One region of the Kluyvera sp. genome, then DNA from elsewhere that is predicted to be linked to it. Evidence: predicted binding sites of a transcription regulator. Region 1 holds the regulator's gene; each other region holds the start of a gene.
The links. Region 1 encodes LexA, which represses DNA repair genes until DNA is damaged. Its sites were predicted from a motif close to TNCTGTATGTACATACAGNA; they were not measured.
Positions count from the first base shown of each region.

Region 1 (9,772 bases):
AGGTAGAGTCATCCGGTCCTTCAACATCGTGCCAATGGCGAATACAGTCGGGTCTTTTCATCATTTTTCATCCTGAGTGTGAAGTGCACCTGCTATAACACAGCTATAGCACACCTGTGGAAACTCGGCGTTTCCGGCATAACATGGTAAAGTAGGGGTTTATTTCCCCGTAACCTGAGGACGCCAATGGATAAGACCACCACGCAAGAACTGTTAGCGCAAGCTGAAAAGCTGTGCGCGCAACGCGGCGTGCGCCTGACTCCGCAACGTCTCGAAGTGTTGCGCCTGATGAGTCTGCAGGAAGGGGCAATCAGCGCCTATGACCTGCTGGATCTGCTGCGTGAGAAAGAACCGCAGGCCAAGCCGCCCACCGTCTATCGCGCGCTGGAGTTTCTGCTTGAGCAGGGCTTCGTGCACAAGGTCGAGTCCGCTAACAGCTACGTGCTGTGCCACCTGTTCGATCAGCCGACCCACACCTCCGCAATGTTTATCTGCGATCGCTGCGGCGTGGTGAAAGAAGAGTGTGCGGAAGGCGTTGAGGACATCATGCATACGCTGGCAGCAAAGATGGGCTTTGCGCTGCGCCACAACGTCATTGAAGCGCACGGGCTGTGTTCCGCCTGCGTGGAAGTTGAAGCCTGTCGCGCGCATGAGCATTGCCATCACGACCATACGATTCATATTAAAAAGAAATCCCGCTAACGCGGGATTGATGGGGAGCGTACCTCCTTGTACGCATGGGCAGGAGGAGTGCGTTACCAGCGGTGATTGTGCCGTTTATCCCAGCTATCCACCTCTTTTTCCGCCTGATCTTTTGCGTATCCATAACGTTCCTGGATTTTACCGACCAGCTGATCGCGTTTACCTTCGATCACCGTGATGTCATCATCGGTCAGTTTGCCCCATTGCTCTTTCACTTTACCTTTAAGCTGCTTCCAGTTACCGCCGACTTCGTCTTTATTCATCATTGAATCCTCGATCGTCAGTGAATGAATAGCGAGAGAGTGTGAACTCTTTTTCGCTAAGCGTGAGGTTAATTGTAGTCAGTCATTCTGAGCATGATTCACTATTCGGAATCTTTAACCATCACATCAGGAAAACCAGCTGTCATTTCGCCAGTGGCGACGCCAGATATACGCCAGCGACAGGCCGCGCAGCGCGAGGAAAACGGCCAACGCCAGCCACAGCCCATGGTTGCCAAGCACCGGCAGTGCCAGCAGCGTCAGCGCAAAACCGGCGGCGGCGACCGCCATACTGTTGCGCATCTCGGCGCCTCGCGTGGCGCCGATAAACATGCCGTCCAGCAGATAACACCAGACGCCAATCACCGGCAGCACCACCTGCCACAGCACGTAACGGTCTGCCAGTTGCTGCAGTTCGGGCAGCGAGGTAAGTAAGGCGACGATATTTTCGCCAAACACGGCGTATACCAGCGCAAAAGCCAACGCCACCACCCCCGCCTGACGGCACGCAGCGCGCCAGACCTCAAGCAGTTTGCTGCCATCGCGCGCGCCATACGCCTGGCCGGAGTGGGCCTCCACCGCGTAAGCGAAGCCATCCAGCGCGTAGGCGGTGAAAGTGAGCATGGTCATCAGCACCGCGTTCACCGCCACCACTTCACCACCGAGCCGCGCGCCAAAGACGGTGACCGCGCCGAAGCACAGCTGTAACAGCAGGGAACGCAGCATAATGTCGCGGTTGAGCGCCAGCAGGCGGCGGATGTTGCCGCGCCAGGCGGTTTTCAGCATCGCCCAAGAGATGCCGCGCATCGCCATCACCTTGTGTACCATTCCCAGCCCGACCAGCAAGGTGGCATATTCGGCAATGCCGGTGGCGAGCGCCGCACCCTGCACGTTCATGTGCAGACCCATCACCAGCCACAGATCGAGCACGATATTCAGTACGTTTCCCACCACCAGCAGCACCACCGGCGCGCGGGCGTACTGCACGCCGAGCAGCCAACCCAGCAGGACCAGGTTCGCCAGAGAAGCAGGCGCGCTGAGCCAGCGAATGGCGAGGAAGCGACGCGCCTGCTCCAGCACCTCGCCGCTGCCGCCGACGATGGAGAGCGCCAGGTTAATCAGCGGCGTTTTGAACAGGATGATGAGCAGCCCGGCGCCCAGCGCCAGCATCAACGGTTGCACCAGCGCGCGGGCCAGCGCCTGCGGGTTTTTCGCGCCAAAGGCCTGCGCCGTCAGGCCGGTTGTACTCATGCGTAGAAACAGCAGCAGCATAAACAGGAAACTGGTCGCCGTTGCCCCGATAGCGACACCGCCCAGATAGACGGGGCTGTCCAGGTGACCGATCACGGCGGTATCGACCAGACCCAGCAGAGGCACGGTAATGTTGGAGAAGATCATCGGTAGCGCAAGGCGCCACAGCGCTTTATCAGCGGAAGTGAGTAGCGACATGGGTATCAACCAGAACGAAAAAAGGCTGCGATAGCGGATGTATCGCAGCCATTAGAGAGGGGGAGTTTTTACAGCCATTCGCCGTTGCGGATAACGCCAACGGCCAGCCCTTCAATGGAGAAATTCTGCTGACGCAGATCCACCACGATCGGCTTAAATTCGCTGTTTTCTGGCAGCAGTTCGACGACGTTACCCTGTTTTTTCAGGCGTTTGACCGTCACTTCTTCGTCGATGCGCGCGACAACGACCTGGCCGTTGCGTACGTCCTGAGTCTTATGCACCGCGAGCAGGTCGCCGTCCATAATCCCGATATCTTTCATCGACATGCCGCTAACGCGCAGCAGGAAGTCGGCGCTCGGTTTGAACAGCGACGGGTCAACCTGGTAATGGCCTTCGATATGCTGCTGCGCCAGCAGCGGTTCGCCCGCCGCGACGCGGCCCACCAGCGGCAGACCTTCTTCTTCTTCCACCAGCAGGCGGATACCGCGAGAAGCGCCGGAGACAATCTCGATGACACCTTTACGCGCCAGCGCTTTCAGGTGCTCTTCAGCCGCGTTTGGGGAACGGAACCCCAAGCGCTGAGCAATTTCCGCACGCGTCGGCGGCATGCCCGTCTGGCTGATATGATCCCGGATGAGATCAAACACCTCTTGCTGCCTGGTCGTTAACGCTTTCATTCCGCCCCCTGGGTGTATATACAGTTATGCTGTGAGTATATACAGCTAGTGTTTATTTTGAAACCATAAAACGCACGAAATCAGGCAGTTTTCACAGCTTTAGTGGAAATGCGCCCACAGCAGCGTGCCCCAGGTGATCAGCGCGACGAAAATCGCCAGCAGCACCGCCGCCGATCCCATATCTTTTGCCCGCCCGGACAGCTCGTGGTATTCGGAGCCGATACGGTCCACCACCGCTTCCAGTGCACTATTGAGAATTTCCACTATCATCACCAACAGGACGGAGCCGATGAGCAGCACGCGCGTAATCGCGTCGACATCCAGCCAGCAGGCGATAATAATCGCCAGCACCGACGCGACACCCTCCTGGCGGAACGCGGCTTCGTTGATCCACGCCGCGCGAAATCCTTTCCAGGAATAGCCCGCTGCTTTGATGATTCGGGTGAGCCCGGTGGTATTATTGGCCATCTCAAGAACCTTTTTTGTTATTACGTCAATGACAATGCGTGTTATGAAGCGGTAGAACAGAAATTCTGCTGACTTTCTGATATTCTTGCCGCGCATTTGCATGATTAACCAGAGGCTTTACATCGTTTATGTCCGGCTGGCCACGAATTTACTACAAATTACTGAATTTACCATTAAGCGTACTGGTAAAAAGCAAGTCTATTCCCGCAGAGCCTGCACAGGAATTAGGACTTGATACCTCGCGTCCGATTATGTACGTCCTGCCTTATAATTCTAAGGCCGACCTGCTGACGCTGCGCGCCCAATGTCTGGCGCACGATTTACCTGACCCGCTTGAACCGCTGGAAATCGACGGCACCCTGCTGCCGCGCTACGTGTTTATCCACGGCGGCCCGCGCGTGTTCACCTACTACACGCCGAAGGAAGAGTCGATCAAGCTGTTCCACGACTACCTCGATCTGCACCGCAGCAATCCGGATCTGGATGTGCAAATGGTGCCGGTCTCCGTGATGTTCGGGCGTTCGCCTGGCCGCGAAAAAGGCGAGGAAAACCCACCGCTGCGGATGCTCAACGGCTTCCAGAAATTCTTCGCTGTCTCCTGGCTGGGCCGCGATAGCTTCGTGCGTTTCTCGCCGTCCGTGTCGCTGCGCCGCATGGCCGACGAACACGGCACGGACAAAATCATCGCGCAGAAGCTGGCGCGCGTCGCGCGTATGCACTTTGCCCGTCAGCGTCTGGCGGCGGTTGGCCCGCGTCTGCCGGCGCGTCACGACCTGTTCAAAAAGCTGCTGGCGTCGAAAGCCATCGCCAAGGCGGTAGAAGACGAAGCGCGCAGCAAGAAAATCTCGCACGAGAAGGCGCAGCAAAACGCCATTGCGCTGATGGAAGAGATTGCGGCGAACTTCTCCTACGAGATGATTCGCCTCACCGACCGTATCCTCAGCTTTACCTGGAACCGTCTGTATCAGGGGATTAACGTCCATAACGCCGAGCGCGTACGCCAGCTGGCGCACGACGGCCATGAAATCGTCTACGTGCCCTGCCACCGTAGCCATATGGACTATCTGCTGCTCTCTTACGTGCTCTATCACCAGGGGCTGGTACCGCCGCACATTGCCGCCGGTATCAACCTGAACTTCTGGCCAGCCGGGCCGATTTTCCGCCGCCTGGGCGCGTTCTTTATCCGCCGTACCTTCAAGGGCAACAAGCTTTACTCCACGGTGTTCCGCGAATACCTCGGCGAGCTGTTTAGCCGCGGCTATTCCGTTGAATACTTTGTGGAAGGCGGGCGTTCCCGTACCGGCCGTCTGCTGGATCCAAAAACCGGCACACTGTCGATGACCATTCAGGCGATGCTGCGCGGCGGTACTCGCCCGATTACGTTAGTGCCGATTTACATCGGCTACGAGCACGTGATGGAAGTGGGTACCTACGCCAAAGAACTGCGCGGCGCGACGAAAGAGAAAGAGAGCCTGCCGCAAATGCTGCGCGGGCTGAGCAAGCTGCGTAATCTCGGCCAGGGCTACGTCAACTTCGGCGAACCCATGCCGCTGATGACCTACCTGAACCACCACGTGCCGGAGTGGCGCGAGTCGATCGATCCGATCGAAGCCGTACGCCCGGCGTGGCTGACGCCGACCGTCAACAAACTGGCGGGCGAGCTGATGGTGCGTATCAACAACGCCGGCGCCGCCAATGCCATGAACCTGTGCTGCACCGCGCTGTTGGCTTCGCGCCAGCGTTCGCTGACCCGTGAACAGCTGACGCAGCAGCTGGAATGCTACCTGGCGTTAATGCGTAATGCGCCGTACGCGCCGGATGCTACCGCGCCAAAAGCCTCCGCCAGCGAGCTTATCGACCACGCGCTGCAGATGAACAAGTTCGAAGTCGAGAAAGACACCATCGGCGACATCATTATTCTGCCGCGCGAGCAGGCGGTGCTGATGACGTACTACCGCAACAACATCGCGCACATGCTGATTATGCCATCGCTGCTGGCCACCATCATGACTCAACATCGCCAGATCTCCCGCGATCAGGTGTTGAGTATGATCGAAACGCTGTATCCGATGCTGAAAGCCGAGCTGTTCCTGCGCTGGACCCGTGAAGAGCTACCGGCAGTCATTGATACGCTGATCGCCGAAATGGCGCGTCAGGCGCTGATTACCGAGCAGAACGGCGAGCTGCGCATCAACGCGTCACACTCCCGCACGCTTCAACTGCTGGCGGCCGGGGCGCGCGAGACGCTGCAACGCTACGCGATCACCTTCTGGCTGCTGAGCGGCAACCCATCGATGAACCGCAGTACGCTGGAGAAAGAGAGCCGTACGCTGGCGCAGCGTCTGTCGGTGCTGCACGGCATCAACTCGCCGGAGTTCTTTGATAAAGCGGTGTTCTCGTCGCTGGTGCTGACGCTCCGCGATGAGGGCTATATCAGCGACAGCGGCGACGCCGAGCCGGAAGAGACGATGAAGGTTTACCAGATGATGGCGGGCCTGATCACCTCGGACGTGCGCTTGACGATCGAGAGCGTGACGCAGGAAGAGGCGGCACAGTAAAAACAAAAATCCCCGGTCTGTACCGGGGATTTTTTTATTCGCTTATTGGGTGCCGGCCAGGCGACAGTTTCATGCCAAACTCAGAACTGCCAGTAGCTCATCGCCAGTCCAATAAACAGCACCAGACCCACGTAGTTATTGTTCATAAACGCCTGGAAGCACGGCCCACGCTCGCGGTGGCGGATCAGCTTCTGTTGGTAGACGAACAGCGCGCCGGCAATCAGGATTGACCAGTAAAACTCCCAGTTCAGGCCGTTCAACCAGCCGATAAGCGCCATCAGTGCCAGCACGCACGCCTGCAGGATACCGATAATCAGACGGTCGTTATCGCCGAACAGAATCGCCGTGGATTTGATGCCAATCTTCACGTCATCATCGCGGTCAACCATCGCATACTGGGTATCGTAGGCCACCGCCCACAAAATATTGGCCAGCAGCATCAGCCAGCAGCTCAGCGGCAGTGACTCGCTGACCGCCGCGAAGGCCATCGGAATTGACCAGCCAAACGCCGCCCCCAGCACCACCTGCGGCAGGTGGGTATAACGCTTCATAAACGGGTAAACCCAGGCCAGCGCCAGCGCCGCCACCGACAACAGAATGGTCATCGTGTTGAGCGTCAGCACCAGCAGGAAAGAGAGCGCCACCAGCACGATAAACAGCGTACGGGCCTCTTTCTCCGTGACCGCGCCGCTCGGCAGCGGACGGTTGGCCGTGCGTTTCACGTGGCCGTCGAATTTACGATCCGCATAATCGTTGACCACGCAGCCTGCGGCGCGCATCAGCCAGACGCCCGCCACAAACACCGCCAGGATCCACAGCGGCGGTACGCCCGGTGAGGCGACCCACAGTGCCCACAGCGTCGGCCACAGCAGCAGCAGCGCGCCGATCGGTTTATCCGTACGCATCAGTCGATGGTAAGCCAGTAGCTTGTTCTGCTTCAGACTCCACTCCATTCTTCTTCTTCCTCTTAGTACAGCGGCGATGCCAGTAAAAACAGCTCGGTTAACAGCAGCGGTTTACCGCTCAGGCGGAGACGGGAACGACGCCCCCACAGCGCATCATGACGGCCTATCTCAATAAAGTCTCGCGTCAGCGTCGACGACGTAAACAGATAACGACCCAGCGGCGTCTGCCCCAGGTTTTGTAGCGCCAGCTCCGGCCCACAGAGGGTCGACTCTGGCACCACGGTGCGCCCGGCAAGCCACGGCTCACCGCCGACGCACAATAATATTTCTCGCAACCAATAGCGAGACTCTTCTGGCAACAGGTGTTGTTCTTCTACCAGCGCATCGCGGCTGACAAACGCTTCGTTTAAAAGCGTTACGCTAACCGGTTTCCCAAACTGCTCAAACCGTTTGGTCATCGAATCTTCCAGCATCAGCCAGTCGCGCTGAGTGGGTTCAAGCGGGGGAATGACGTCAAAATAGCGCAGCGCGCGCAGTTGCGTCAGTGCAGGGTGCGACATGCCTGTCTCTCCAATACAAAGCGTTTCGCCATTGTATCGCAGAAAGCCGCGGGAGGGGGTGCAGTAATGGTCAAATACGATCATTAGCGCAACAGCAGTGCAACAGTTTGCTTTGCGCTATATGCCGTTCATCATCGCAACCTGAAGGATGAAGCGTATAAAAAAGGTGTGCCCGACAGGGCACACCGAAAGGCTTCGCCTAAACATCGGCGCTGCGGGGAGAACTTACCCCTTGCCTTTTACAGCGCCGATAAAGGTGGAACGAGCAGATTTAGATCCCAGGCGTTCGGCTTCATTCATCAGTTTCAGGGCTTTGTCGATATCCCCTTTCGCCACGGCCTGTTTAATCCCGTTGTTGAAGTAGCTTTCCGTATCGTCGAGCATCGGTTCAGTTTTCGCTGCCGGAGCCGCAACTGGCGCCACGACCGGGGCCGCTGCGGGTGCGCTGGCAACCGGTGCCGCCGTGTTACCGACAGTGACCGGAGCCGGGCCGGAAGAGCCAAACAGCGGGCCAACCAGAACGCTGGAGCTGCTGTTGGTTTTCACCTTCAGCTTCACCAGACCATCGGTGGTGTGTTTAGCGATCGGGTCAGGAATATCCGGCACCGCGTTACCGGTGCCTTTGGCGTAGGCTTTTGCCGGATCCAGCAGCGTTGTGGTTTGCTGGAGATCTTTCTCGGTGGTAAAGACCAGAACATAGAGTTTTTGCTGGCCCAGCGCCGGCGTCAGGCGCATCACCCCTTCCAGACGGTCGGCGCTCATCACGCCAGGCTCCTGGTAGGTGAAGTAGCTGCTTGGGAAGAACGCAGAAGGCGTCATATTCTGGTCAAGAATCAGCACATTCGGCGCAAATACGCTGGTTTGTTTGTTCACTTCGCTGGTCAGCGTCAGCGTCAGCTCGCCAATGTTGGCGGGAACGCTGTAGGCTACGACGTTGCCGGTGATTCCCGGAACGTTCAGGCTTTGACCACCGGTGGAAATTTGGGTGGATTGAACTTTAGATTGATCGACCGGCGTCCAGGTCAGCTGCTGGAGGGCAGCGGTCGGGATGGTCGGCGCGGCGCTGGTGTTTTGCGGCACGTAGTTGACGTCAGCGAGGCTAATGCCCGGGACGCTCGCCATTAATCCAGCGGATAAGCAGAGAGCAACGAGACTTTTTTTCATTTTCATTATGATGACCTCAGAAAGCGTGGTTCTAGCGGTAGCCAGGCAATAGCGCGCTAAACCTCAAGGAACAGAGGGGCTTGCGCCCCTCGTCGGTTGTTACGTCAGGTTAATGCTGAATTACCACCAGATTTCCATCTGTGCACCGAAGGACCACTCATCGTTGTCGCCGCGGCTGTAGGTTTTCGCGCTGGTATCTTTGTAAGCGATACCGTTGTCGTAACCCCATTTCTCATCCCACTTCGCATAGGTTGCGAATACGCGGATAGCCGGACGGGACCAGATGCTGTCGCCAGCCTGCCACTGTTGCGCCAGGGTGATTTTGTACTGGTTGTTGCGATCGCCAGTCTGCTGAGATTTGACGTTGTCGTAGCCGACTTCCATCAGGGTGCTCATGATTGGCGTCCATTTGTACATAGGACGCACACCGACGGTCCACCACTTGGTGCCGTTGCCATCATCGCGGTCGATATTCTGGTACATACCGACGTACATCAGATCAACTTTCTCACCGAGGGAGATTGCGCCGTGATCAAGTACACGCCACATGTCGCCGTTGTTATTGATCTTGTTATCTACCGCACCGATTTCTGCGTCTTTGTCATAGTCGTTGCCGGTGAAAGAGCCCTGAGACAGACCTTTACCCTGCGTGGTCATGGCGTCAGTGGCGTACTGAACAACAAACTTGTTGTAGCCTTTCAACATGCTCTGGGTATGTTCAGCGGTGAACATCCAGCCGTCTTTGGTTGCGCCGTCAGCAAAGCTGTAACCGTCGGTTTTGTTAGCACGACCGTAGTCAACACCCAGCTCCAGCACGCCGTCCGGGTTGGTTTCCAGACCGGCTAAACGGACGTCGAATACGTCGTTCGCTGTGTCTTTGTATTTGCTGTAAATATCATTGCTGGTGAAGATGTAAGAACCACCCGCTTCCTGAGAACGGGTTGCTGCCAGAGACAGTTTACCGAAGCCCAGGTCGATGTTTTCGATACCGGCACCAGGACCCGAGATATCCCAGTAGTAGAAGTCGAT
Region 1 covers NZ_CBDKZX010000009.1:36,412-46,183, reverse strand. Annotated here, with positions in the region: gene ACW14G_RS06085 (cupin domain-containing protein) at 1-61, opposite strand, end outside; gene zur (zinc uptake transcriptional repressor Zur) at 187-702, shown strand; gene ACW14G_RS06075 (CsbD family protein) at 756-965, opposite strand; gene dinF (MATE family efflux transporter DinF) at 1,092-2,411, opposite strand; gene lexA (transcriptional repressor LexA) at 2,480-3,088, opposite strand; gene ACW14G_RS06060 (diacylglycerol kinase) at 3,188-3,556, opposite strand; gene plsB (glycerol-3-phosphate 1-O-acyltransferase PlsB) at 3,685-6,114, shown strand; gene ubiA (4-hydroxybenzoate octaprenyltransferase) at 6,195-7,067, opposite strand; gene ubiC (chorismate lyase) at 7,082-7,579, opposite strand; gene malM (maltose operon protein MalM) at 7,805-8,749, opposite strand; gene ACW14G_RS06035 (maltoporin) at 8,864-9,772, opposite strand, start outside.

Region 2 (9,772 bases), on a different contig from region 1:
ACAGACTCTGAATAGAGTAATACTTTTGTAAATATATTGAAAACTTTAGCAGCATAAATGGTTAATTTCAGGTGATGAAATAGAAACTTTTTGCCGCACGGTAGAAAGAAAAGCTCCACTTTGTATAAATTAATGATTACTATTCGCATCTACAAAACGTAGCGCCATGACGCTGCGAAGGCTGAAGCCATGTGAGCAGTAACAATTAAGTTCATCAAAGGGAGTCGTCATGTCATTACGTCAATTGTCCGCACCGCGCCTGCGCCGTTCTCTGTTGTTGAGTGCCTTACTGCTGGCGGGAAGCTTTAGCGCGCAGGCCGCAGAGGAAATGCTGCGTAAAGCGGTCGGTAAAGGGGCATATGAAATGGCCTACAGCCAGCAGGAAAATGCGCTGTGGCTAGCCACCTCACAAAGCCGTAAAACGGATAAAGGTGGGGTGGTGTACCGCCTGGACCCGACTACGCTGGAAGTGACCCAAACGATCCATAACGATCTTAAACCGTTTGGTGCCACTCTGAACTCGCAGACCCAGACGCTGTGGTTTGGCAACACCATCAACGGTGCTGTCACCGCCATTGATGCGAAAAGCGGTGACGTGAAAGGGCGTCTGGTGCTTGATGGCCGTCAGCGTAGCGAAACGGTGAAACCGCTGCAGCCACGTCAGCTGGCGGTGAATGAGAAAACCAACACCGTGTATATCACCGGTGTTGGGAAAGAGGGCAGCGCGGTATGGGTGGTTGATGGCGATAAAATCGCGCTGAAAACCACAATCGAAGGCACCGGCAGCTTCGGCACCGGGCTGGCGGTTGATGCGGAGAAACAGCGCCTGTACGTGACGAACGCCGACGGCGAGCTGGTGACCATTGATACCGCGAGCAACAAAATCGTCAATCGTCAGAAATTGCAGGACGATGGCAAAGAACACTTCTACATCAACCTGAGCCTGGATACCGCCGGTCAGCGCGCCTTTATTACCGACTCGAAACAGCCGGAACTGCTGGTGGTGAACCTGAAAGATGGCAAAGTGTTGTCGAAGGTGGATACCAAAGAAGGGCTGGCGGTGCTGTTTAACCCGACGCGTAATGAAGTCTATGTTACCCAGCGCAAAGCGGGCACCGTGACGGTTATCGACGCCAAAGATTACAAGGTGACCAAAACCATTCAGACCCCGACCTTCCCGAACAGCCTGGCGCTGTCTGCCGATGGCAAAACGCTGTTTGTGAGCGTGAAGCAGGAATCTACTCGTCAGAAAGAGGCGACCGCCCCGGATGATGTGATTCGTATCGCGCTGTAACCTTTAACGGGAGACGGTCGACGTCTCCCGTATCCTGCTAATTTATCTTCTGTTACATCCGGTTTATTTCATTTTGCGCCATCGGGCATACAATGCACCCACTTAACCCCACGGTGGGTAGAAGAATGAACGGAGAAACCATGAAAAAATCTTTATATGCGCTGTGTGCGGGCCTGATGGTTCTGGCGCTGGCGGGTTGCACCACTAACTACGTGATGACCACCAAAAGCGGACAAACGATTGTGACGCACGGCAAGCCGCAGCTGGATAAAGAGACCGGTATGACCAGCTATACCGATCAGGACGGCAACGCGCGAGAAATTAACAGCAGTGACGTGGCGCAACTGGTCGAAGATAACTGATTGCGCTGACCTCAGCGGCCGCGTTTACGATACTCTCCCGGCGACATGCCAAACCGCTGTTTGAAGGCGGTGGAGAAGTGGCTGTGGTCGCTGAACCCCCAGCGGTAGCCAATTCCCGCCAGCTTTTCATCGTCGTGCGCGCTCAGCAGCGCCTGGGCGCATAAATCTAAACGGCGATTTTTTATATATTGCGCCACCACCAGACCTTTATCAGCAAACAGCCGGTACAGACTACGAACCGACATCCCGGTTTCGCTGGCCAGCCATTCAGGACGCAGATGTTCTTCCTGGATAGCATCGTCGATCAAGCGCATGATTTTTTGATATTGCTTCTCTCGCCGCGAGGGCTGGACATCCTGTTGATGCAGCATCGGACGCAGCAGGCAGACCATCGCATCGAGCGCCGCTTCGCTTTCGCTGGCCGAAAGTTGCGGGCTGCTCATGCTTTCATGCAGCAGACGTTGGCTGAGCTGCACCATCGGTAGCGATTTATCCAGACGGGTGGCGACGCGAATTCCGCTGCCGCGCAGCTGGTTTTCCAGCAGTTGGCGAGGCAGCAACAGCGAGACCTGACGCGAGGTTTGCTGCCAGAGAATAGAACAGGGACGTGAAGCATCAATCAGCGTCATGTCGCCGCTTTGCAGGCACACCTGACGATCGTCCTGCTCAATGCTGGCTTCGCCGGAAAGCTGAAAAACGGTATAGAACCAGGCATCATTGCCGCCGCGGATCTCCTGACGCGTGCGATACAGATTGACGTTGCGGGTGGTGACGGTACTGAGCTTCAGGCTGCCCGCATAGCTGGTATCAATCTCGCCGTGGAAGTCGCCTTCCAGCGGACGTGCGGCAAAATGCCCGCAGACCTGATTAATCTTCGCCAGCCAGTCATGATACGTCTCACCGCCTTTTACCGCTGCCATACGTCATCTCTGCAATGAAAATGTGATGTTATTGTTGCATTTGTGTTTCTTTAAACAAGGCCGTTCACAGGAATATATGAAAGAACTATTACCTGCGACACACTTCTGCCAACGCAATCTGCTTAATTGCGGCGTCTGTCACAGCCGCACAAGCGAATGTCACAGAGACAAAAGCGACTTCTTCAGACCCGCCGTAGACTGAAATGACTAACCGCGAAGAATAAGGAGACGATATGTCCTCAGCACAGGTAGCGCTGCTCCCAGGCGTGCAGCAATTTTTAGACCGTCAGCATGGCCTGTTTATTGATGGCGCGCAGCAGGCGGCGCAGAGTGAAAAACGTCTCACCGTTTGGGATCCGGCGACCGGCAAAGCGATTGCCACCACGGCCGATGCCAATGCGGCCGACGTTGATCGCGCGGTGATGTCCGCCTGGCGCGCGTTTGTTTCCCGCAGTTGGGCCGGTCGAACGCCTGCGGAACGTGAACGTATTTTGCTGCGTTTTGCTGACCTCGTTGAACAGAACGGCGAAGAACTGGCCCAGCTGGAAACGTTGGAGCAGGGCAAATCGATCAATATCTCCCGCGCTTTCGAAGTGGGCTGTACGCTGAACTGGATGCGCTACACCGCCGGATTAACCACTAAAATCAGCGGCCGCACGTTGGATGTTTCCATTCCGTTCCCGCCGGGCGCGCGCTATCAGGCGTGGACCAAAAAAGAGCCGGTCGGGGTGGTTGCCGGTATCGTGCCGTGGAACTTCCCGCTGATGATCGGCATGTGGAAGGTGATGCCCGCGCTGGCGGCGGGGTGCTCTATCGTGATTAAGCCATCTGAAACTACGCCGCTGACGATGCTGCGCGTGGCTGAACTGGCTATCGAGGCCGGGGTGCCGGAAGGTATTTTCAACGTGGTCACCGGTAGCGGCGCCGAGTGCGGTGCGGCGTTAACCTCGCATCCACATGTGGCCAAGGTGAGCTTTACCGGCTCGACCGCCACTGGCAAACAGATTGCCCGCGTTGCCGCCGACAGGCTGACCCGCGTCACGCTGGAACTGGGCGGGAAAAACCCGGCGATCGTCCTGAAAGACGCCGACCCGGCGTGGGTGATTGAAGGGCTGATGACCGGCAGCTTCCTCAATCAGGGGCAGGTGTGCGCGGCCAGTTCACGCATCTATATTGAAGCGCCGCTGTTCGACACCCTGGTGAGCGGTTTCGAGCAGGCGGTGAAATCGCTGCAGGTGGGGCCAGGTATGCTGGAGACCACACAGATTAACCCGGTGGTTTCTCAGGCGCACTGCGCTAAAGTGGCGGCTTATCTGGACGAGGCACGTAAACAGAATGCAGAGCTGATCGCCGGCAACGGCGGCCCGGACGCGCAGGGTTTCTACATTCCGCCGACGCTTGTTATCAACCCGGACGCCAACCTACGCTTAACCCGCGAAGAAGTGTTTGGCCCGGTCGTGAACCTGGTGCGCGTCACCGACGGCGAAGAGGCCCTGCGCCTGGCCAACGACAGCGACTTCGGCCTGACCGCCAGCGTCTGGACCCGCGACCTGACCCAGGCGCTGAACTATACCGACCGCCTGCAGGCCGGCACGGTATGGGTCAACAGCCATACGCTGATTGATGCTAACTTGCCGTTTGGCGGCATGAAACAGTCGGGCACGGGGCGTGATTTTGGCCCGGACTGGCTGAACGACTGGTGTGAAACCAAGTCGGTGTGTGTTCGTTACTGAGTGATGCCGGGTGGCCTACGGTTGAGGCGATACTTAAACCTATCGCCATATTCTGTAGGCCTGATAAGCGAAGCGCCATCAGGCAACCAGGCGAGTTCCGGCGTTTATGCGACAGTCATCATCGCGGGCAACTCGCTTATCAGTTTATCGACGGCCAGCCGGACCTTAAGAGAAGGATGGGGCGTTCTCAGCCATACGGCATAAACTGGCCACGTTCCCGAAGACTGCGCTTTTAATATTTGTTTCAGTTCGCCGTTAAGCAGTTGCTCTTTGACCAGCCAGTAGGGCAGCCAGACAATCCCCGCTCCCGTTAACGCACTGTCTTTTACCGCCTGCATATCATCCATCATGATTCTGGCAGGAGGATTCATCTCGATTGCTTCCCCACGCTCATTTTGCACTCGCCATTTGAGAATGCGCCCGGAATGAATGTAGGCCACCGCCTCGTGTTGATGAAGGTCTTCTGCACAAGTGGGCTCACCGGCGTGGCGGAGATAATCCGCAGAGGCGCAGAAAACCATGGTGTGCGAGGCCAGCTGCCGTGCAATCAGGCTACTGCTGTCGGCCAGTGCGCCGATCCTGACGGCCAGATCGAACCCTTCTTCTGACAAATCAACCTGGCGATCGCTGAACGAGATTTCCAGTATCAGCTGCGGATGTTCTTTTGCCAGCGCCGATAATAGCGGCGCAATACACAAGTGGCCGAGCAGAACAGGAACGGACACCCGTAGTTTGCCGTTTGCCTGGAGTTTGCCGCTGTCCAGGATATCCTCTGCCGTTTTGATTTCCGCCAGCGCCCGGCGACAGTATTCGTAATAAAGCGAGCCTTCGTCGGTCAGACTCTGGCTGCGGGTGGTACGGCTAAAAAGGGTTACGCCTAATCTTTCCTCAAGCCGGGAGACGGTTTTGGCTACCGCCGAACGCGTGACGTGAAGTTTGGCGGCAGCCTGTGAAAAGCTCACCGATTCAGCCGCGGCGACAAAGACGGGAATACTGTTCAATTCACTTTTCATATTGTTGCCATTCAGGAATCAATCAGAGGAAATACTATCTCCACTGTAGCGTAAAGCGCAATGTTACCATCCATAACATCCGTGATTAACTTTGCAGGAATCGCCATGAACCGTACGATGAAACGTTGGACGCTAAACGAAACCGGACGTCAGAATCTCAAACTCACCGAAGCAGAAATCCCGCAGCCCGGCCAGAATGAAGTCCTGGTGCGGGTGAATGCGGTCGCTCTTAACTACCGGGATAAGGTCATTATTGAAGGGGGAATGGGGAACGGTATGCCCATGCCTTTCACCCCCGGTTCCGATATGGCTGGCGTGGTCGAGGCCGTTGGGCCTGGGGTGACCCGTTTTCGCCCTGGCGATCGCGTGATTTCTTCTTTTAACGCCGACTGGATTGATGGCAAGCTGGAAAATAATGCCGCCAATCCGCATTACAACACCCTGGGGTACGCTATCCAGGGCGTTCTGGCGGAATACGTCGTGATGCGTGAAGCGTGGCTGGTTGCGGCGCCACGAACGCTCAACGACGCGCAGGCCAGTACGCTGGTGTGTGCGGGGCTGACGGCCTGGTTTGCCCTGGTTGAGCGTGGCCACCTGCATGCCGGTGAAACCGTACTGGTTCAGGGCACGGGCGGCGTGGCGATCTTTGTCCTTCAGATTGCCAAAGCGATGGGGGCCGAAGTGTTTATTACCTCATCCAGTGACGACAAGCTGGCAGCAGCGGTGGCCCTTGGCGCTGATCATGGTATTAACCGCAACAAAGAGGACTGGGTTGACGCGGTCTATCGGCTGACTCATCAGCGAGGTATCGATCACGTTGTGGATACCGTTGGTGGCCGTAATTTTGCCGATTCTGTTCGCGCGGTGGCGTCGCACGGTCGTATCTCACTCATTGGGATGATGGACACGCACGACACCTCAGCACCAGGGGGATTACTGTTGCTCAAATCGCCAACCGTTCAGGGGATTGGCGTTGGCCATCGGCGGGCGCTGGAAGATCTGGTTCGTGCCGTTGACACGATTGCCCTGAAACCGGTTATCGACAAATCTTTCCGCTTCGACGAATTACCAGAGGCGCTAAACTACCTCGATAAAGGCGCGTTTGGCAAAATCGTCATTCAGATTAACTGATTGCCGGGGAGGTCACCTTACTCACCGGGATACAGGCGAGCAGGGGACACGCGCTGACGAGTACGTGTCCTACCCCCACGCTTTGTTCTGGATAACGACTCTGTATCCATCGACGTCAACAAATGTCTTCCCGTTCACGTCCCAGTAAGGGTTGAATGATTTTGTCATGATAAAACCGGCATCGGTCATTTTCTGGCAAGCATGCATCCATTCCTTTTCATCCGGATAATAAAGAACGAGTAAATCCTCTTCGGTATGCAGCGGTTGAACCGGATGGTATTCGCAATGAGTCAATTCGATATGCCAGCCTAAGCCTTCCCGGCCTAACATGATTCCGTTGAAACCGTCATGGTCGTTGAATTCAGCAATTTTCTGCAGCCCCAGCCCCTGACTGTACATCAAAAAAGACCGTTCAATATTGGTGACGGGTCTGGCAATACGCATGTGGCTAAACATCGGCGACTCTCCTGGCGAAGATAGGGTATGAACGTGGATATCTTCGATGAGTTTACACGTTAGCCTGCTTTTGATTTGTCGATGAGAGCCTGCCAGATACGCTTAATTCTTGATGTATGAGGTCCATCAAGGGATGGATGATGGCACCTTGCAGAATAAAAGCCGCAAGCAGTGTTCTGCTTACGGCTCCAGGAGCGGTGAGGTTACGTTCTGGTATTCAGGCTGCCTTCACGGCTTTAATTTTTTTACTGTCAGCCGTATCAGACGCTGGAGTGTCGGTTTTCGTTGCGGTATTCATCTCCGGCAGCTTGCTGGTGCGTAAAATATGCTGCACGGTCACTTTCTGCTCGGCGAGATACAGACCAAGATCTTCTGCCTGCGTTTCATCCATCGGCATTCCGCTTTGCAACAGGAAGTCGGTAAACGCTTCTGCCATATCGAGCAGTCTGTCGTGAGCGTCAGCCTCTTTCTTACTGGCAAATGTCATTTTCTCTTCACCTTTTCTTACGACAACATATTTTATTTCAACGGCCATGATTTGCCCCTTACACTGTGATTATATCCAGTATATCAAGTCAGAGGCCGTGTTGCAGCTAAAAATACCCACAGCCGAGCAAGCCCTACCAGAAACCGGAATATAACTTGTTTCAGGAAGACGCTAGAATGGCCTGGTGGTTCTCCCGTATTAACAGCGGCCGCTGACACCGAACATACCCATGGCTATTTGCAACAAATTTGATAAACGGCTTGCATAAAGGAATAAATAATGAAAGTAAGGGCGCTTTGCAGTCTGTTTCTTTTCGCTGCATCATTTAATGCCGCAGCTATTACGCAATTTAAACCGGCGGTCTTAAATGCTGCTCTTTTGTTTGAGCATGATCCAACCATCGGCAACGTCAAACATAGTGTGCAGTGGATTCGGGATGTTAACGGCAAACTCAGGGTGATGACGGAAGTAAGATATGACCGTAACGGCTGTTTTACTCATATCAATATGGTTGACAAGGAGAACACTCGTATTTTTCATTTGGTCAATAAAGAAGGGGCGTTAACCTCTTTTAATGGTCAGCACATTACCGGAAAAATTAATGGTCGCTGCGAAATCACTGAGCTTGAAAATGAAACAGGGCAATATACCCTTAACTACAATATACGTGGGTTGCTTGAGACTATTGTCGATAAAAGTACGGGCGAAGTGGTAGAACGATATGAATATGGCAATAGCCAATTACCCGTACGTATCCGAAACTACCAGGATAACACCGACCAGCGTATTTTTTATCCGTCAGGAAGCGCACAGTTTGTTGATTCAGAAATCGTGTCGAAAAGAGGGGGGGCGACTGTGCGCGTGAAACAGAGTTGTTCTTATACTGTTGATGGCAATGCCGATAAATGCTCGCTGATATCCTCTGCAAATGAGGAATATCGTGGCTCAATTCTGTTCTGGGTTTCAAACCACGAAACGGAATATTTCTGATTGGTGCAAAAGCGCGATAGTCACGTATCGCAACGAACCTGTAGGCCTGACAAGCGTTGCGTCATCAGGCCTACAAGCGAAACAACAGTAAAAGATTATCGCCGCTCAAAGTATCTATGATTATTTGTATCTAATTCAATGAATTATGATGTGCGTTAGGCTATTTTATCTTTGCCGATCTTTTTTTGTTGTATCTCCTGGCTTCGATTTGTACTGTCATGTAGACAAACCCTGGAGAATTGCCATGATTTACACTGAACGCCTTGAATTGATCCATAAAAGTGGTGATGTACTGTACCCTGTGAAGATAACCAGAAAATCAACGGGAAAAACCGCCTTTCACCTTGTACCATTTGGCCTGGATAAAACTGACGACCTCCTGGAGGTGGAAGACCCTTCAGAAGCAATTCGGCTGGTGATTGATGAACGGTATTCCATTCGTTGTAGCACAATTACAGCGACTATTACGGATAAAAAGGGCAAGCGAATTAAGCGAACAGGGATATACAACATTAAGGGAATTAGCATAAAAGGATATAACGTCAGGTAATGGCGCCGAGCGTACAAGCTACCATCATGAGCAGTGAGCAGATAATCGCCTGTTGATGAGTCGCTTATTCAATGCAAACGGGGCATAGTAAGCCATTCGGAACAGGATTATTCAGTCCAATCCATCGACACAGAATAACGGTGAGGTCACAAATATGACGCCTACATTGCAAGGATCGCTAGTCACGCTCCGTCCTCTGCTTGAGACAGATGCTCAGCTATTGATTGATGCGGCAGCGGATGGGGAGCTCTGGTCCCTGCCATTTACGGTGGTTCCGTCTGCTGACACCGCCGATTCCTACATTCAGAAAGCCCTGAAGGGGCAGGCTGAAGGCACAGTCATGCCGTTTGCGGTAACGCTTTCATCCGACCAACGCGTCATTGGGTCAACACGTTTCTGGAAGCTTGATCGAGAAAACCGAAAACTCGAAATAGGCCACACCTGGTATTCCCAAAGCTGGCAAAAAACAGCTGCAAATACCGAGAGTAAACTGTTACTGCTGCAATACGCTTTTGAGCAACTGAAGTGTGTTCGCGTTCAGTTTACGACTGATGTATTGAATGAGCGCTCGCAGGCAGCCATTCTCCGTATTGGCGCGGTTCAGGAAAGCATCATCAGAAATGAACGCATTATGCCTGATGGTCGAAAACGGACTTCCATACGCTACAGCATAATTGATGATGAGTGGCCGCAGGTTCGGACTAACCTTGAGCACCGCCTTTCCCGTTACAGGGAAGAAAAATAACTCGAGGTTTTGCGGACAGAAGGTCTGCTGTGGGCGAGGAGCGGAAGTTCATAATTCCTTTAGACAATCCTCCCGGGAGGTTATGATAAAA
Region 2 covers NZ_CBDKZX010000023.1:13,042-22,813, reverse strand. Annotated here, with positions in the region: gene yncE (7-bladed beta-propeller protein YncE) at 230-1,294, shown strand; gene ACW14G_RS10800 (YgdI/YgdR family lipoprotein) at 1,435-1,656, shown strand; gene feaR (transcriptional regulator FeaR) at 1,668-2,576, opposite strand; gene ACW14G_RS10790 (aldehyde dehydrogenase family protein) at 2,810-4,309, shown strand; gene ACW14G_RS10785 (LysR substrate-binding domain-containing protein) at 4,414-5,322, opposite strand; gene ACW14G_RS10780 (zinc-dependent alcohol dehydrogenase family protein) at 5,428-6,453, shown strand; gene ACW14G_RS10775 (VOC family protein) at 6,523-6,909, opposite strand; gene ACW14G_RS10770 (YebG family protein) at 7,127-7,444, opposite strand; gene ACW14G_RS10765 (YnfC family lipoprotein) at 7,676-8,386, shown strand; gene ACW14G_RS10760 (transposase) at 8,631-8,936, shown strand; gene ACW14G_RS10755 (GNAT family N-acetyltransferase) at 9,091-9,681, shown strand.
Region 2: ACW14G_RS10770 (YebG family protein) is a predicted target of LexA. The motif match lies at 7,458-7,477, and genes of this name have one in related genera.

Region 3 (9,772 bases), on a different contig from region 1:
AAACGGTATGTGTATCTGGAGCGGAGAGCATGAACGAAACCACTGTGAAAGAAACCAAAAAGGCGATCGCAATTATCGCTGAATACCTCCAGCGCGCCAGCCGGAACGAGCAGCTGCAGGAAGCCAAAGTTCGCCTGGATAAGAAAATTGTTCTGCTTTCCGACGATGAGAACTGCGATCAGGGCATGCTGATGGCTGCGTTTGTACCGGCCATGACCAGCCACACCCGGGAGAAGTTTTTCGAAGAGATCGCCGCAGCACTCGAAGGAGCCAAGCAATGAGCAATCTGATTTTCCTGAAATGCATCAAAGACACCGTAGGTTACTGGTCTGAAGGTGAAATGTATCCGGCCCGTGTTGTTACTGGCGGCTTCGTTCTGGTTGGTGATGATGACGACCCAAGCGGCGAAGAATGGAGCGCAACCCCGATTGAATATCGGGAAGATGGTTCAATCGTCTATCAGATCGGCGGGGTTGAAGGCGACGTTTTATTTGAGGAGTCAGCCCAATGAACGATATCACCGTACTGGTAGAGCGTATGAAAGTGACATGAGGAAAAGATTTATAAACTATGATTGTTTTTATGCTTACTAAGCTGACGAAGTATTAGGTCTGATGCATAATTAAATAATACTCACATTCCTAAACTATCAGGTGATGTAATTAAATTAATCATAAATGTTGTCTTTGTATTAAGGAACCAGTTTGAAAAAGAGAACTAGTTGTTTAGTTATTAGCAGTATCCTGGGAAGCGCGGGAATGTTGACCGCACCAGCGGTTTGGGCTGACTGTACAGACCCCGCTGGTGTGACGGTAACGTGTAATAATAGCGTTACGGCACCGCAACAATTTCAAACTTATGGGCAAAGCGTGATTATTGAGTCAGGCACGCAGTTTAAAACGACGGGAGGAAGTGAAGCCGTCTACTTTTCCAGTCATGGCGCAAATCTACAGAATAACGGCAGCATTTCTTCGGATGGCGATGGTATCCGGTTCTTTTCCACAAATAATTCGCAGGTCATTAATAGCGGTACAATTAGTACGCCTGGTGATAACAGTAACGCCATAAACGTGGCAGAGGTATCTGATAGCGCGCTGGAGAATAAGGGGACGTTGACCACAACCGGCGCTGCTGGTAATGGGATCCTGCTGAACGCTGTCGCGCGGATGTCGGTTAAGAACTCGGGGAGTATCACCACATCAGGCGCAGTCGCTGATGGCATTCATGCAAACTCCACTCAAAGCAGTCAAATCGCCAACCAGGGGAATATCACCGTTAATGGCGCGGGCAGCAACGGTATCTATGTCGGGAGTAAGGTCAAGGATACGACCATTCAAAACCTTGATGGTGGTGTTATTTACGCGCCGAATGGGAATGGCATTACCGTTGGTGATTCTGCGGCGATTAGTACGTTGCTCAATACGGGGATCGTTGATGGCGGCGTTGCCGGCGTATACCTTGGCGGAACGTCTCAGACCGGTACGCTAGTCAATACGGGGACGATTATTGGCGGCGGTAGCGGCAATGCGGTCGTGATAGAGAATTCTGCCGTGGTAAACCAGTTCGAAAACAAAGGAATAATTGGCGCGTTAAACGGTGATGCGATTCAGGTGGCCAGCACCAGCACAATAGTGGGGGGCATCAATAACGAAGGGATAATTATTGGGCGTGTCAATGCTCCTAACAGCGCGATGAGTAATAGCGGTATTTTTGAGTTACTCAGCAGCCAGCAGCCCTCGACTGTAAATACTTACGTCCAGAATAGCAATGGTGTGCTGGCGTTGCAGGCAGATAGTACCAGCAGCTATGGTCAACTGAATGTTGCCGGTAACGCTGCCCTGAATGGACGGACGCTGGTGATCACCCAGGGTAGCACCAGCTTCGCTGATGGCGATGAGCTGGTTGATGTCGTCACGGCTAGTAATATCACTGGTTCACCTTCGGCGGTACTGGATGATTCGCTGCGTTATCAGTTTATTCAGGTGCAAACCGGCACCAGCTACTCGCTGAAAATTGCCGAGACGAATCTGACTACCGTCAGTAATACCATTGCTACCACCAGTGATAATCCATCATTAGTCGGCGTTGGGACCGCGCTGGATAACCTCATCAACAATAGTTATGGAGGGTCTAAGAACTGCAACGGCGCGCTGGCGAGTACCGTCTGTGCAATCACCTCGTCCTTTAATGCCGGTCAGGTTCACAAAAATGTGGTGCAGCTTGCCCCATTGATGGATGGCAGCATGCCCTACGTAGCAATGAATAACCTGCGTGCGTTTGGTGACATCGTCAGCGGTCGTCAGGAGTCCGTGCGCGGTCAGGGTTATACCAACGAGTTTAATCCGGAGAAATATCTGTGGATCCGCCCGGTGGGGCGCTGGGATAACCAGTCCAGCCGTGGAGATTACGCTGGGTATAATGCAGATACGCGTGGGTTCGCCATTGGTGCCGATGGTATCATATTAGATAAAACCCGACTGGGTCTGGCCTTAGGCATGAGTCGCACAGATGTTAACGATAATTCTGACGATATCAGGCATGACGCACGCGTGGACAGCTGGAACTTGCTTGCATATGGCGGATATGACTTTACCTCAGACACGGGGATGACCTGGCAGACTGGCTTCGGGCGCAATAATACGACGGGTAATCGTTACCTGAATATTGAAAACCCTAACGATGGCAGCACCGCTTACAATGGTGTGGCGCATTCTGACTACGATAGTGACACCTTCCAGGCCGGGCTTGGGTTCCAAAGCACCTTCCACCCGCAGGACAATGTGACGCTTACTCCTGAACTGCGTACAGATTACTATCGCGTGAAGGATAAAGGTTATCAGGAGACTGGCGCAGCGGATGTCGGCCTGAAGGTGAGAGGGGCCACAACCGAGGCTCTGATAGTTTCCAGCAAGTTGAAAGCGGGTATCAAGCTATCGGAGATTGTTGACGTACATGGTTATGTTGGGGCTGGTTACGATACGAAGAACGATCGCAGCGAGACCACCACGGCATTTATCGGTGCCGCCGACTCGCCATTTACCTATCGTGGCATGAGTGAAAGCCCATGGATTGCAATGGCTGGTGTTGGGGTAACGGCAAAGTTCAGCGATGTGCTTGACGGCACGGTACAATACGATGCCAGTCAGCGAACAAAATTCACCAGTCAGGGTATTAGCCTGAAGGTTCGTTACGCGTTCTGAATACCGTTCAAGACTATGATTAGCCAGCGACTGACTCTCGCTGGCTTTTTTATTTGATGAATCTACTATGCATGTATAAGCCGAAGTGTTTAGACATGGATAAGCTGTGGTATTGCGAATACACGTAGTGGTACATCATTGACCAGGACTACACGGGCAAAAAGTACCCGAAGGACAAGCAGGTTGCGCGCTGCGGTAACTCCGTGCCGCCTCCGTTCGCTGAGGCGTTGGTAAGGGCTAATTTACCGGAGCTGTGCCAGTCGAAACAAAAAGCGGCGTGATGATGAGATCTTATAGCGCTGCTATTCGTTACATTGATGAGAAAAAAAACAATCACTTAAGCCGCATGCCGCGGCTTTTTTCATGTCCCATAAACAGGGGGCGCAAGGATAAACAAGACATGATAGGAATACGTTGAGATTATGCATTTATCTACATGAACTTGAGCTACAACAAAATGACAATTGTTTTTATCCCACCACTGATACGACTACTCATTGTAAAAGAGAAGGAAGTGAGCAGACCACTCACCCGGGAAGAGGTGGAATCCATACGTGATAAAGCAACAGCCGTTGAATTACCAGAAGATGTTGCTGAGGCGATGACGGAAGAGAGGGGTTATCCTGATATCGACCCGGAACATGTATGGGAAGAATGGCTGTCTTTTAGATGACAGAACGCTAGCAACCTTCTCTTCTGTAAGTTGATATGTATCAAAGCCCACGCCGATACGTATTGTTAGCGCCAGATTGCTTTGCTGTTATGTGTTTATAAATTATGGATGCACAGAGATAGCAGGAGGCAGGGATGATAGTAAACAACATCAAACTGGCTAATGGGCTGCTCGCTAAAATCATACTCTGTATTGTGGTGCTTCTACTTTGCTTGGCGGTCTTTTTTACAACCAACACATCAAATAAATCACCTGAAAATATAGTGCGTAAGGAGCGTTTAGCCAGTGGGTTACAGTTATACGTTACAAAATTTGAAAGAAACACGGAAGAAAATGTCTTCAGTTACTATCTGAAGAGTGCGTCAACTCATGAATCGTCCCTTGAGGAGGAACTGTTGAATTTGCGACCAGTGTTTGTTTCAGACAACGGAGATGGTATTTTTTCCTGCAATGGCGGGACATTGAACGTATCCATATCTGGAATTATTTGGGCGTTCACCAGTATGAATATCCCCGCGGGAAGTTGTGGCAAGGATTCTTCTGATATACAGATTAATATTCAAACCAGGTAATCAGGATTGGCTTTTGAAGCTTCGTCAACTTCCATGAGAACTGACCAAGAACATCTTAACCCGCTACGGCGGGTTTTTTGTTGCTGATGTAAAAACACAATGGAAACAACGCGGTAACTTTCACAAAAAATGCTTTTTCGGGATTGATAAATCTCCTGTATGGGTATACTGTTTATTTATACAGTATTTCGAGCGGGAGGAATTATGAAAGTTGAAGTGACGATCGACAAAACCAAAAAACTGCCCACTGGCGCAGAAGATGCGCTGCAAACTGAACTGCTTCGCCGCCTGAATCAGAGCTTTGAAGATTGCAGGTTGATTGTGCGCCGCGCGGGTTCTGATGGCCTCAGCGTTATCGGTGGCGCAGATGGCGACAAAAAGCGAGTAGAGGAAATCCTGCAGGAAACGTGGGAAAGCGCAGACGACTGGTTTTATTAATTCGACGCTGACACATTGCCGTAGCGAGGGTTTTTTAGTGGAACAAAAACAGAATATGCCTGACCGTGGGTATGTTGTAATCAGGTGTGATGACGGCGTTATAGTCGCCAGGCTGGCGTCATTCCCCGTAACTGAACGTGCTTTGATGTACCGCCGCGGCGATATGGTTTCTTTCATGCCATTGCAGCCAGATGAAATTGTCGGCACTCCGTCATTATTCGCACAAATGATTGAAATGGCGAAGTCCAGACCCGGTTACCTCATTCCGTCTGGTTCTGCTAAACTCCCGTCATAGGCCTGAACAACCTATACCTGCTGCGCCACGGAGACACCATGGCGCAAAAAATACACACCACGAATTACTCCCTGATGTGCAGCCACGTCAGCGGTTTCTTTTTGTCTTTTTTCTGCCGGGGTACGGTATGAAAAGAGACTGGTTTTACCATGACAACCTGACCGAAGAACAGGCCGAAGAGCTGGTGGCCCGTTATCGCGCGAATAACATCATCGTAGAAAAAAGCCTCGATGTTGATCCTCGTTTTTGGGTTGTATCAGCGTTACTGCCTGTATCAAACGGCCACCAGCGTACACAGCGCTCTATGTGCTCGCGAGGGTGGAAATGAACGAGAAGGTTTTCAACATTACCCCGCTGGGCAAACCACGAATGACCCGCGCCGATAAATGGAAGAAGCGCCCGGAGGTTCTCCGGTACCGTGCTTTCTGTGATGAGGTGAGGCTGAACAATGTCTCGCTCCCGGAAAGCGGGTATCACGTTATTTTTGTGCTGCCGATGCCGCCGAGCTGGAGCAAAAAGAAACGGTCCCTGATGGACGGGAAGCCCCACCAGCAAAAACCCGATAAAGACAATTTAGAGAAAGCGCTGCTGGATGCCATTTTTGGCGAGGATAGCCATATCTGGGATGGACGTGTAACCAAAATCTGGGGCGAAACCGGAAAGATGATCATCCGGGAGGGGGAACCGTGCGAGCTCTCCTGATGCCTGAGATTGCCCGTCATATGGGAATTGTTCTGCTGAAGCCAGGCAAGGAGCTGATGGGCTTGTTCAGCGCCGGCCGCGTTCTGATTGAACAGCAACCGGACTCCATGAAGGATTTACCGTCGGGAAAAATAGCGGATGCTCGCCAGTTGCTGGCAGAAGACCCGACGTTAACCCCTTTCTTTCTGGATGCGCGTGTTGTTCGCGCTGCTGGTGGCGTTTCGGCGCTTGAAGACTGGCTGGGACGGCATGTTTCAAAATGCCAGTGGCCACACAGCAACTACCACCACCGCGAGCTGGTTATGTTCCGGCATGAACTGGGGGCGATAGTTGCCTGCTGGCATTGTGACAACGAATTACGCAACCAGAGCGACAAAGTTCTGGATGATTTGATCGCCAGAAACCTCACTGATTGGGTGATTGAATGTGTGCGGATCAAAACCGGCTGCGCGGCGGACAGAATGCTTTCGCTGGCTGAATTGTGCTGGTGGGCTGTATCTGAGGGGATAGGCGATGCAATAACCGAAAATATGGCGAGCCGCTCCATTGGCCTCAAAGATGACCCTATCCAGTCAGTCTACAAAGAAAGCGAGATAGTTCCGTCACGTCCTGCAGCGGACATACTCGCCGAACGAGTTAGTCTTGTTCCCGCTCGGCCAGCCGCTGCTGAACCACAAACGCAACCTAAAGCCGTAAAACCAGTTGTTCAGGTTCAGGTGGACGCTGAAGCCCCGGCCACATTATTCGCGCGGCCAAAGCGTATTCGCTGGATCTCTCCGCGCTTTATTGAGTGGGTTAAAACCCAGCCGTGTGTGTGCTGCGGGCAGCGGTCCGGTGATGCCCACCACCTCATCGGATGGGGGCAGGGGGGAATGGCAACCAAAGCCCACGACATTTTCACCATACCGCTATGCCGGGTTCATCATCGGCAGTTACATGACAATCCCGCCGCATTCGAGCGCGAGTATGCGCCGCAGCCAGTGTTAATCATTCAATTGCTGGACCGGGCCTATGCGCTCGGCGTTCTGGCGTAAAGGAGAAATTTATGCGTGATATGTATGAAGTAATGGATATGTGGGGCGCTTGGGCGGCCGCAGAAAGCAGCGGCGTTGACTGGCAGCCTATTGCTGCAGGGTTTAAAGGGTTGTTACCGCATGGAAAGAAATCACGTCTTCAATGTGATGATGATGAGGGGATCATGATTGATGGTTGCGTGGCACGCTTGCGTCAGTACAAGCCGGAAGATTACGAACTTATTGTTTCTCACTTTGTGATTGGTATTTCGTTACGCAGAATTGCAAAAAAGAGAAAGTGTTCAGATGGTACAATCCGGAAGGAATTACAGTCTGCTTTAGGTTTTGTTGATGGTCTATTATACCTTCTTAAGGGATAGACGGTATAAATTTTAGAGCAATACCTACGATGCCTACGCAGGTGGGCATCCAAGCTAAAGACAACAAACAGTCTAGAACATTTCTACAAAAAATTTCATTGTCATTTAGTTTATCTGTAACTTCTTTTAAGCTAATTTTAAGGTCGGTGGTATCATCTTTTATCCGAGTGTTTAATTGCTGGAATAAAACCTCCTTAGAATGTGATATGCGCTCAAGTTGTTTTTTTTGTGAGATTAACATTGCTGAGGAGATTACAGCTGTGATAATCACACCAACGAAAGTAATAACCCACTCCGAGTTCTCTGTGAATTTAAATATGGCTAGGGATGCAGCAAGGGAAATAGGTATTGCTAATGCTTTGTTTGAAATTTCAGAAATAATTTTTGATAGTTTTTCTGAGTATTCCATTTCGGCATCAACAACTTCTTTCCGAGCTTTATGGAAAGAAAACGCAGACATGTATGCAGCTAAGTTGTTGGAATATAACATACATATATCATTCCAATGTTTGATTATTCCTGAGAAAGAGTTGCCATTACTTTCTACGTATTCAATTATCGTATTTCTGAACGTGTTGATCTTTTCTATATAATGAATATCCACACTGGATTCTAGTGTTACAAGCGATTTTATCAAATCCAAATCAATAACTTCGTCATCTACAGTATCTGCCGAAAAATTAGTTTCAATTACGATGGATTTTGACTTTGATTCTGAATGAAGAACAAACACAAGTCTAAAAAAGGTTCCTTTGCTATCATTTTTAATGTCATGAAAATGAGCTAGCTTTGAAAGGTTGATGATAAGACCGCATATGCTTTCTATTTTTTCAATAAAAAGTGGTTTTTGCTTGTCCGCAGAATAATAATCATCTTCAACTATGTAATAAAATTCTGGCATCACTCCCTTTTTAAGTGTGTGTATTTTTATAAAATCGTTCCTGTTTTTGTAAAACCCATTAGCACTACCTTGATTAACCTTGAACGTAAATGACAGTTCTTTTGCTTTCTCTGGGAATTGTTTCACTCCATAATATGGGGTTCCATCGATTTCAACCTCGTCAATAGAACCGTATTTAGAGTTTAAATTGTATAATTTTTCAAATTAAGATTTTATGTTTGAGGTAAAATCAATGCATGCAGAGAACTTATCGCCATCAAAAGATGTGCGATTTGTTAATCTGAATAGTTCAACCACTAAACTAAAATCATTCATTTTAATTAGTCACCTTCACTTGGAGTGTTCAATTCTTTTAAGGCATTTCTAATCTTAGTTACTGCCTCTATAGGTAGATTATTAAAAGTTAAGCTCGCATCCTCGTCATTATAATATACTTTTGCATCAATAGTCGAGCCAAGTAAATCTTTATCGAAATTAAAGCTTAACGAGGGGGTTTTATAAATAACATTGCGAATTTTGTCTAATGAGTTTTTATTTATGACGAATTCAGAGGGAATCCGAACATCTTCACTGTTGAGATGTCTCATCAGCTTCTCAACTAACACAGTACGCTCACTCTCATCCATTGTGGACATTTGGTTAATAGCTACGGCTTCTATGTCAGCAAGTTTTGCAGAGTGTTTATTTTCGAACTGTTTTTCCAGATATTTGATCACATCATTTCTGAATATTTCAGCATGTGCTTTTAGTGCTGGTTCAGCCCTGCAAAAACGTCTTATCTCATCAGGAAGTTTCCTGGTCGCTCCAGCGGAAGCGATTCCTTTATCGCATCCTAAAGCCGCTATAAAGTAAGCTGCTGCTGATTGTCCGGTGGTTTTACTGATAAAACTTAAGTAGCTAAGTTCTGTCTTTTTGACTTCATCTGCAACTTGATATTCTTCATAATACCTAAAATTGATTTTTGCAGCCTGATTTATATTGCCTAGCTCCAAATGAATCATCTCTTCAGGTTCTAGATTGTCACTTATTGTTACACCGTTAGTTTTTTTAATCATTGTCACTAAAAGATAACGCAATCCAGAAATTATGTAATCAGTGAAAACGACGTAACCGCCAGATGCCCAAGGTTGACTTATTGCAGAATGATACATTTCTTTCATAACCTCTTTAGTTAAGGTTATAAAATCTTCTGAGACAGAATCCTTAACTAAGGAATAGTTGTGAAACAGACCGGGTACCGGGCCCTGTTTATTCTTATCACTGATAAAAATCCCGTAATGTGCGGAATTACCTTTCGAACCATATAAATCTATCACGCCATCAACAAGTTTCTTCACAATCTCGTTAGATTTATCGAGTTCAGTGTCACGTAAATTGTAAGGCTTCGAATGATCAAAATCCTTGTTCGATTCCTTTATCAACTCATGAACTATGACGTGTCTGATAGCCGTTTTGGTCATTTTTTGGACGCCCTTGTCGTAAAGCCGTATTTTCCGTATGAGATTAATAAAAAACTAACGCGTACGCAAAATCTATCTTAATGTGATAAGACTATTTGCTTAGTCACATCACTTAATCTATGAACCCCGTCTATTTGT
Region 3 covers NZ_CBDKZX010000004.1:3,891-13,662, forward strand. Annotated here, with positions in the region: gene ACW14G_RS02470 (DNA-binding protein) at 1-33, shown strand, start outside; gene ACW14G_RS02475 (hypothetical protein) at 30-281, shown strand; gene ACW14G_RS02480 (hypothetical protein) at 278-511, shown strand; gene ACW14G_RS02485 (autotransporter domain-containing protein) at 705-3,200, shown strand; gene ACW14G_RS02490 (hypothetical protein) at 3,637-3,873, shown strand; gene ACW14G_RS02495 (hypothetical protein) at 4,008-4,445, shown strand; gene ACW14G_RS02500 (DinI-like family protein) at 4,650-4,883, shown strand; gene ACW14G_RS02505 (hypothetical protein) at 5,306-5,506, shown strand; gene ACW14G_RS02510 (RusA family crossover junction endodeoxyribonuclease) at 5,503-5,880, shown strand; gene ACW14G_RS02515 (DUF968 domain-containing protein) at 5,865-6,914, shown strand; gene ACW14G_RS02520 (antiterminator Q family protein) at 6,926-7,273, shown strand; gene ACW14G_RS02525 (hypothetical protein) at 7,263-8,300, opposite strand; gene ACW14G_RS02530 (nucleoid-associated protein) at 8,495-9,634, opposite strand.
Region 3: ACW14G_RS02500 (DinI-like family protein) is a predicted target of LexA. The motif match lies at 4,612-4,631, and genes of this name have one in related genera.